DNA from 2 places in the Massilia sp. BGA-UO-ETr-WB1 genome. Region 1 is predicted to be linked to the other one. Evidence: predicted binding sites of a transcription regulator. Region 1 holds the regulator's gene; the other holds the start of a gene.
The links. Region 1 encodes FliA, which starts transcription of late flagellar genes. Its sites were predicted from a motif close to CTAAAGTTTNNNNNNNNNNNGCCGNTA; they were not measured.

Region 1 (4,417 bases):
TTCCACCTGGGCAAAATCGAGCCTGACCCCATTTTCCTGCACGGCAAAATGGGGTCAGGCTCGATTTTGCCATTCTGGAATAAGGGGCGGTTTTCGGCCCTGTTCCCCCGATCGTTTCTTTCACGCATCGTCAATAATGGAAGCATGAGAGTGAGCCGCGTCCGACTTGAAGTCGCGGCACTTGTGTAACAGGGGAACCGGTCATGAACGTCAAAAAATTTACTGCACCTACGTCGCGTGAAGCGCTGCGCAAAGTACGCGAGGCCCTGGGGCCGGATGCGGTGATCTTGTCGAATCGCCCAACCGATGGCGAAGTGGAAATTCTCGCCCTCGCCAACGACGATGCCGCCTCCCTGGCGCTGCCTTCCCCGGACTCGCCCATGGCGCAGCCGAACCCTTACCTGGACCTGCCGGACACGCCGTCCTACCTGGCCCCGGCTGCGCCGATGTCGCCGATGGAAGCGCTCGACGCTGCGGCCATGCGCGCCGCCACGCAGCGCGCCGCCGCTCCGCGCGCCGCCGCCCCGGCGCCGCGCCCGGCCGCCGAAGCGCAAGTGCGCCAGGCGGTGCGCGCCGCCGCGCCCGCAGCAGCGCCGGCGCCGTCGCTGGACCTGGAACGCATCAGCGCCATGGTGGCCGACGCCGTCAACAGCGCCAAGGCCAACGCGGCCGCCGAAATGAGCGGCATGATGAATGAAATCCGCGCCATGCGCGGCATGATGGAAACCCAGCTGGCCGAGATCTCCTGGGGCTCGACCCAGCAGCGCGAGCCGCAGAAGGCCGCCGTGCTGCGCGAGCTGCTGGCGGCCGGCTTCTCGGCCAGCCTGGCGCGCTACCTGATTGACAAGCTGCCGGCCGGCCGCGACGCCGCCGACAGCATGCGCTGGATTAAGACCGTGCTGACCCGCAACCTGTCGGCCATCGCCAACGAGGACGCGCTGATCGAGCAGGGCGGCGTGTTCGCCCTGGTGGGACCCACCGGCGTCGGCAAGACCACCAGCACCGCCAAGCTGGCCGCGCGCTGCGTGATGCGCCACGGCCCGGACAAGCTGGCCCTGATCACCACCGACGCCTACCGTATCGGCGCCCACGAGCAGCTGCGCATCTACGGCAAGATCCTGGGCGTGATGGTGCACTCGGTGAAGGACGAGGCCGACCTGCGCATCGCGCTGAAGGAACTGAAGAACAAGCACACCGTGCTGATCGACACGGTCGGCGTGAGCCAGCGCGACCACATGGTGGCCGAGCAGGTGGCCATGCTGCAGGGCACCGGCGCCAACGTGCAGCGCCTGCTGTGCCTGAACGCCACCTCGACCCAGGAAACCCTGAACGAAGTGGTGCGCGCCTACCAGGGCAGCGGCCTGGCCGGCTGCATCATGACCAAGCTGGACGAGGCCGCCTCGATCGGCAACGTGCTGGACGTGGTGATCCGCCAGAAGCTGAATATGTTCTACGTCTCGAGCGGCCAGCGGGTGCCGGAAGACCTGCACCTGGCCGACCCGGCCGCGCTGATCGAGCGCGCCTTCCGCCTCAAGCAGGGCAGCGCCGCCGGCCAGTACGCCGACAGCGAACTGCCGCTGGTGATGGCCGCCGCCGGCTACGCCGCCAACGACATTGCCCTGCGCGAGGTGCGCCTTGGCTAACTTCGACTTCGACCAGGCCGAAGGCCTGCGCCGCATGCTGGCCGGCCCGCAGCCGCGCATCGTCACATTCCTTTCCGCCACCCCGCAGGACGACAAGGGCGCCATGCTGGTCAACCTGGGCGCTTCGCTGGCGCGCGCCGGCAACGACGTGCTGCTGGTGGACGCCTGCGCCAGCGCGCACGGCGTCGCCTCGCGCCTGGGCGTGGACAGCGGCGCCAGCCTGCTGGACGTGGCGCGCCAGGAATGCGGCCTGAACCAGGTGATCCACCAGGTGCCGCAGGGCTTCGGTGTGGTATCCATGACACGCGGCGTAGCCCGCTCCGGCCCGGACGAAACGCGCCGCCTGGCCAAGGCCTTCGACGTGCTGGCCAAGCAGACCGGCCTGGTGATCGTGGACGGCGAGTTCGACGGCGAGGCTTTCCCGGTGCCGGTGATGGCCAGTTCCGACATCGTGGTGCAGGTCTCCAACAGCGCCACCTCGATCAAAAATGCCTACAGCATGATCAAGCGCCTGAACCACGAACTGGGCCGCCGGCCCTTCGGCATCGTGGTCACCGGCGCATCCGAGGCCGAAGCGAAGGTGGTTTACGATAATATGGCGCAAGCGGCAAGCCGATACCTGGCCGTCACCCTGGTTTCCATGGGGTCGGTGCCGGCCGATGAGTACTTGCAGCGCGCGGCGCGCCTGGGGCGCGCGGTGGTCGATGCCTTTCCTCTGGCCGGCGCATCGGTCGCGTTCCGGCAACTGGCAGGCCGTTTGGCGCTGGCCGGCGCGCCTCAATTCCGTACGGGGAGTAGCAACCATTTTAGTGTCTGAGAAAAATTAGAACGATATGTACACGGCCAAAGGGAAAGCGGACAAGAACTCGCTGCTGACGGAGCACATGCCGCTGGTGAAGCGGCTGGCCCACCATATGAAGGCCAAATTGCCACCCAGCGTGGAAGTGGATGACCTGGTCCAGGCCGGCATGATAGGCTTGCTCGATGCTATCAACCGCTACGAAGAAACCCATGGCGCCCAGTTTGAAACCTATGCCGTGATGCGCATCCGCGGCGCCATGCTCGACGAGCTGCGCAACAGCGACTGGATGCCGCGCAGCATGCGCCAGGACATGCGCAAGATCGAAACCGCCATGGCCACCCTGCAGCAGCGCCTGGGCCGCCCGCCGAGCGAATCGGAAGTGGCCAAGTCGCTCAAGCTGTCGCTGGCCGACTACCAGGAAATGCTGTCCGAAGGCGGCGGCCACCAGCTGATCTATTACGAAGACTTCCGCGACGACGACGGCGGCGAGAGCTTCCTCGACCGCTTCCATAGCGACGAGGACGCCGACCCGCTGCGCGCGCTGCTCGACACCGACTTCCGCCAGGCCGTGATCGACGCCATCGACGCGCTGCCGCCGCGCGAGAAGATGCTGATGGGCTTGTACTACGAAGAAGAATTGAACTTGAAGGAAATCGGCGCCGTCATGGGCGTGTCCGAATCACGCGTATCGCAGTTGCATACGCAAGCGGTAGCGCGGCTGCGCGCCACGTTACGGGAGCAGGCATGGACTGGGCCAGCATAGCAGGATTGATACTGGGCGTGGCCGGGGTGCTGGTCGGCCAGGGCCTGGAGGGCGGCAAGCTGAGCTCGCTGCTCCAGCCGGCCGCGTTCGCCATCGTGGTGGTTGGCACCTTGGGCGCGGTGCTGCTGCAGACCAAGCCGGCTACTTTCGTGCGCGGCCTGCGCATGGCCAAATGGATCGTGGCGCCGCCGCCGGACACCCGCATCACGCTGGCGCGCGAGATCGGCGCCTGGAACGCCACCGCCAAGCGCGACGGCATGCTGGCGCTGGAGCGCCACATGCTGGCCTCGAAAGACAAGTTCAACGTCAAGGGCCTGCGCCTGATCGTCGACGGCATCAACCCCGACAAGCTGCGCAACCTGCTCGACACCGAAATCACGGCCTACGAGACGGCCGAGCGGCAGGCGGTGCGGATCTGGGAATCGGCGGCCGGCTATTCGCCCACCATCGGCATCCTGGGCGCCGTGCTGGGCCTGATCCAGGTGATGGAAAACCTGGCCGACCCGGCCAAGCTGGGCTCGGGCATCGCCATCGCCTTCGTCTCCACCATCTACGGCGTGGGCATGGCCAACCTGTTCTTCTACCCGATCGCCAACAAGCTGAAGAACATCGTCACCCAGCACGTGCACCAGCAGGAAATCGCCGCCGCCGTGTTCTACGACATCGCCACGGGCGACCACAGCCGCGTGATCGACGAGCGCATCGCCACCTTGCTGCGCGAGTACCACTGACATGCAGCGCCGCGCCCGCAGGAAATTCGACGACGAGCCGGAGAACCACGAGCGCTGGCTGATTTCCTACGCCGACTTCATCACCCTGCTGTTCGCCTTTTTCGTGGTGATGTATTCGATCGCCGCCGTCAACACCGGCAAGTACAAGATCTTCTCGGACGCGCTGGGCGACGCCTTCGGCGGCCAGGGTGCGGCCAAGCCCATCAACACCGAAGTGCAGAACCTGCCCATCCCCAATCCGGCGCTGCGCCGGCGCACCGAGCTGCTGCGTAAGGAAAAGGAACAGATGACCAAGCTGGCGCAGGATTTGCTGTCCACCCTGGCGCCGCTGGTGAAGGAAGGCAAGGTGCGGGTGACGCAGAACAGCCGCGGCGTGAGCGTGGAAATCAACGCCAGCGTGCTGTTCGATCCGGGCGCGGCGGTATTGACCAGCAACTCGCGCGAAGCCTTGCAGGCGGTGGCGGTGCTGCTGAAGGAA
Region 2 (4,417 bases), on a different contig from region 1:
GATGCGCTCTTGAAGTGGGCCGCGTCGGCCGGGGTCCACCAGTCGCGCAGGCGGCCTTCGGAGTCGAACTGGGAACCGGCGTCGTCGAAGCTGTGGCTGATTTCGTGGCCGATGATGGCGCCGATGGCGCCGTAGTTCTGCGCGTCCGGCCCTTTCGGATCGAAGAACGGCGGCTGCAGGATGGCGGCCGGGAAGTTCAGCGCGTTCTGCATCGGCATGTTGACGGCGTTCACCAGCTGCGGCGGCATGCACCACTCCTTGCCGTCCACCGGCTGCTGCAGCTTGGCCAGCTGCTGCACGTAGCGCAGCCGGGACGCGCGCCCGGCGTTGCCGTAGGCGTCGTCGGCTTTCACCGCCAGCTGGTGGTAGGAGGTGAATTTGTCCGGGTAGCCGACGCCGACGTACAGCGCGTCCAGCTTGGCGTGCGCTTCCTTGCGGGTGGCCGGCGCCATCCAGTCCAGCCGGTCGATGCGGCCGTGGAAGGCGTGCACGATGTTGGCCACCATTTGCTGCAGCTTGGCCTTGGCTTCGGGCGGGAAGTGCTTGGCGACGTACAGCTTGCCAACCGCGTCCGGCATGCCGCCGTTGACGGCGTCCAGGCCGCGTTTCCAGCGCGCGGCCATCTGCGGCGTGCCGCCCAGCGTGCGGCCGTAGAAGTCGAAATGCTGCTCGGTGAACGCTTGCGGCAGGTGCGCGGCATTGGTGTTGATGGTGTGGAAGGCGAGGAAGTCCTTCCAGGCGTCCAGCGAACACTCTTTCAGCAGCGCGGCCACGCCCACCACCGCGCCCGGGTGCCACAGCATGAAGCTGTGCTGCTTGCCCAGGCCGGCGGTATGGAAGAACAGCTTCCAGTCCATGCCCGGCGCTTTTTTGGCGAAGTCGGCCGCGCTCCAGGTGTTGTTGGCCTTGAGTACGTCGGCCGAGTCTTCGCGGCTGGCGTGGGTCAGCGCCAGTTTGCGCTCCAGCTCGTACACCCGCGCGGCGCGGGTTTCGGGGTCGCTATAGCCGGCCAGCTTGAACATGGCGGCGATGTGGGCCTGGTAGGCGGTGCGCAGTTTGTGCATGCGCTCGTTGTCCTCCAGGTAGTACACGCGGTCCGGCAGGCCCAGGCCGCCCTGCAGCAGGTAGGGCATGTTGCGCTTGGGCTCGTTCAAGCCTTGCGCCACCCACAAGCCGAGGATGTTCTCGGTATGGAAATCGGTATTGTTGAGCGGATCGACGTCGGCGCGCACGGTGGCGGCCAGGGCGCGGGTCAGCTCGGTCTTGTCCTTGATGGCGGCGATCTTCTTCAGGGCCGGCTGCATGGGCGCCGTGCCGTGCGCTTCAATGGCGGCCTCGTCCATAAAGGCGCGATAGTAGTCGCTCACTTTCACCGCCTCGGGGCCGGCCTGCCTGTCTCCCGGCACCGCTTCGATCAGTTTGATGATGCGCTGGTTGGTTTCCTCGGCCAGCTGGGCCATGGAACTCCAGCTGCCGCGGTCGGCCGGGATCTGGGTCGACTTCAGCCAGTCGGCGTTGGCGTAGGCAAAGAAGTCGTCGCCGGGCTGCAGGGCGGCGGGGGCATTGGCGGCAGGGGCGTCCGCCTGGGCCGCGCAGGCAGGCGCGATAGCCTGGAGGGCGCCGGCCAGCGCAAAGCTGAGTACGGTCTTGATGGGTGCGTGCATGTCCTGTTCCTGTTGTTGTGATTTTGGTCGGCGTGATACGCCAGCATCCACTCTAAGCAAGTGCCCGGCGGGAAGCGAGCGCCGTGCGACAGACTGCGGATTCCGGGGATGCGCTGCAGAATACAGGGAATGCTGTGCATCAATGCTACGCGCGGCATAAAAAGGCCACAAAATTGCGGCGAATCGCTATATAGTTCACCTACAGCAACGCACATAAAACCAGGAGAGCCCCCTATGAAACTTGAAGCCCTTTTCCAGAACCCGACTGCGTTGCCCACGGCTCCCAAAGTTGTCGAAGAACTCATCAGCAGCTTCGACAAGGCCAGCGTTTCCACCGAAGAGATCGCGAAAAAACTGTCCACCGACCCCGTGCTCAGCGCCAAGCTGCTGCGCCTGGCCAACTCGGCCTACTACCACGTCTCGCGCAGCATCGGCACCGTTGAAGACGCCGTGCTGATGCTGGGCTTCGTCACCGTGCGCACGCTGGTGATCAGCTCTGGCCTGGTGAGCGGCTTCAAAACCGTGCCGGGCCTGGACCTGAAACAGTTCTGGCGCTACAGCCTGTACACCGCGGTGTCGGCCAAGTGGATTGCCAAAAAAACCAAGGAGAACACCGACCTGGCATTTACCATCGGCATGATGCACGCCATCGGCCAGCTGGTAATGCACGCGGCCATGCCGGAGCAAGCCATGCAACTGGACAAGGTTGCCGGTCCGCTGGATTCGCGCCGCCTGGACGCCGAGCAAGCCTCGCTGGCCTACAACTTCGCCGACGTGGGCGCGGAACTGGCCAGGCGCTGGAAGTTCCCGGAAGCCTTCTCCGAGACCATCATGGCCTTCCCGGACCCGATGAACCACGAGCACGGCACCCGCCTGGCCGGCATCATCCACCTGGCGGCCTGGCGCGCGCGGGTGGAAGAGAACAAGCTGACGGACGAGGAAATCGAAGCCTGCTACCCGACCGAGATCGCTGAAGAACTGGGCCTGGAGCCGAACGCGCTGATCGACGACATGCCGCCGCCTAGCGAACTGAGCGCCGGCCTGGAAGAACTGGTCAAGTAATCCCGCCCTGCCCTCCGTTGCCACCATCGGCCGGCGCCGCCCTTCGGGGCCGCGCCGGCTTGTCTTTTTGAGCACCCCAAAATATTTTCAAATTATTTTTCGAAAACCCTAAAGTTCCCGGAACGCATGACGTTAATCCAGACAAGCAGTAATCCATTTTACTTTTTCAGGATGCGCCATGAACGCCACCGAAGTGCTCGCTATGTACGAAAATGTTGCCGGCCTGACCACTAACATGGCCATGGCAGCGCGCGCGAGCGACTGGGAAAGCCTGGGCCGCCTGGAGAAGCAAACCGCCATGGCCACCGCCACCGTGGCAGCCGGCGCCACCGTGGCCCCGCTGGACGGCGCAGCCCGCCAGCGCAAGATCGACCTGCTGAAGCAAATCCTCGCCAACGACCGCGCCATCCGCGACGTGACCGAACCGTGGCTGAACCGCACGCCCGGCATGGCCCAGTAAGCCTCCCCCGCCCCAACGATCAAAGCGCCTCACGGCGCTTTTTTATTTCCTACGAGGAAAATGGAGCCTGACCCCATTTTCCTTGCACGCAATTACTTGCTGAATTACTGGCTGAATTACTGGCTGACCGCTACGCGCAGGGACAGGGCGATGCCCTTGGCGGCCTGGCGGATTTCGTCCAGCGAGGGGAAGCTGGGGGCGATGCGGATGTGGCTGTCGTCCGGGTCGTTGCCGTAGGGGTAGGCGGCGCCGGCCGGGGTCAGCGTGATGCCGGCCTCTTTCGCCAGCGCGATGGTGCGCTTGGCGGCGCCCGGCGGGGTGACCAGGTCGATGAAATAGCCGCCCTTCGGACGGGTCCAGCTTACGCCCTCCACTTGGCCCAGGAATTCCTCGAACTGCGCCAGCACGATGTCGAACTTGGGCTTGAGCAGCGCGCGGTGCTGTTCCATCAGCGCTTCGACGGTGGCCTTGTCTTTCAGGAAGCGCACATGGCGCAGCTGGTTGACCTTGTCCGGGCCGATGCTGCGGATGCCGGCGTGCTTGGTCCACCAGGCGATGTTGGCCGGCGAAGCGGCCAGCGCGGCCACGCCGGAACCGGCCCAGCTGACCTTGGAGCTGGAGGCAAATACGATGGCGCGGTCCGGGTTGCCCGCTTTGGCGCACTCGTCCAGGATGCTGGCCATGCCGATTTTCTCGTCGCCCAGGTGGTGGAAGCGGTAGGCGTCGTCCCACATCAGGCGGAAGTCGGGGGCGGCGGTTTTCATCGCGGCCAGGCGGCGCACGGTGTCGTCCGAGTAGACCACGCCGCCCGGATTGCTGTACTTCGGCACGCACCACATGCCCTTGATGCTGGCGTCCGCCGCCACCAGGCGCTCGACCAGGTCCATGTCCAGGCCGTCTTCCGTCATCGGCACGTTGATCATCTTGATGCCGCGCTGCTCGCAGATGGCGAAGTGGCGGTCGTAGCCCGGCACCGGGCACAGGAAACTGACCGGCTGGCCGGACGCCATCCATGGCGCATGGCCGGGCACGCCCAGCAGCAGGCTGTAGACGATGACGTCATGCATCAGCGACAGGCTGGCGCTGCTGTCGACCACCACTTGCGCAGCCGGCACGTCCAGCAGTTCGCCGAACAGGGCGCGCGCTTCCGGCAGGCCGACACCGCCGCCGTAGTTGCGGGTGTCGGTGCCGTCGTGCGCGGCGTAGCCGTCCAATGCGGCCATCAGGGCGT

Region 2: AC56DV_RS23645 (flagellar protein FliT) is a predicted target of FliA. The motif match lies at 2,835-2,861, and genes of this name have one in related genera.

Annotation. Positions count from the first base shown of each region.
Region 1 covers NZ_JCAQOT010000013.1:92,921-97,337, reverse strand. Annotated here, with positions in the region: gene flhF (flagellar biosynthesis GTPase FlhF) at 204-1,643, shown strand; gene AC56DV_RS01865 (MinD/ParA family ATP-binding protein) at 1,636-2,460, shown strand; gene AC56DV_RS01860 (RNA polymerase sigma factor FliA) at 2,477-3,208, shown strand; gene AC56DV_RS01855 (flagellar motor protein) at 3,190-3,939, shown strand; gene motD (flagellar motor protein MotD) at 3,941-4,417, shown strand, end outside.
Region 2 covers NZ_JCAQOT010000026.1:272,496-276,912, forward strand. Annotated here, with positions in the region: gene AC56DV_RS23635 (M13 family metallopeptidase) at 1-1,664, opposite strand, end outside; gene AC56DV_RS23640 (HDOD domain-containing protein) at 1,899-2,726, shown strand; gene AC56DV_RS23645 (flagellar protein FliT) at 2,905-3,186, shown strand; gene AC56DV_RS23650 (aspartate aminotransferase type Ic) at 3,303-4,417, opposite strand, start outside.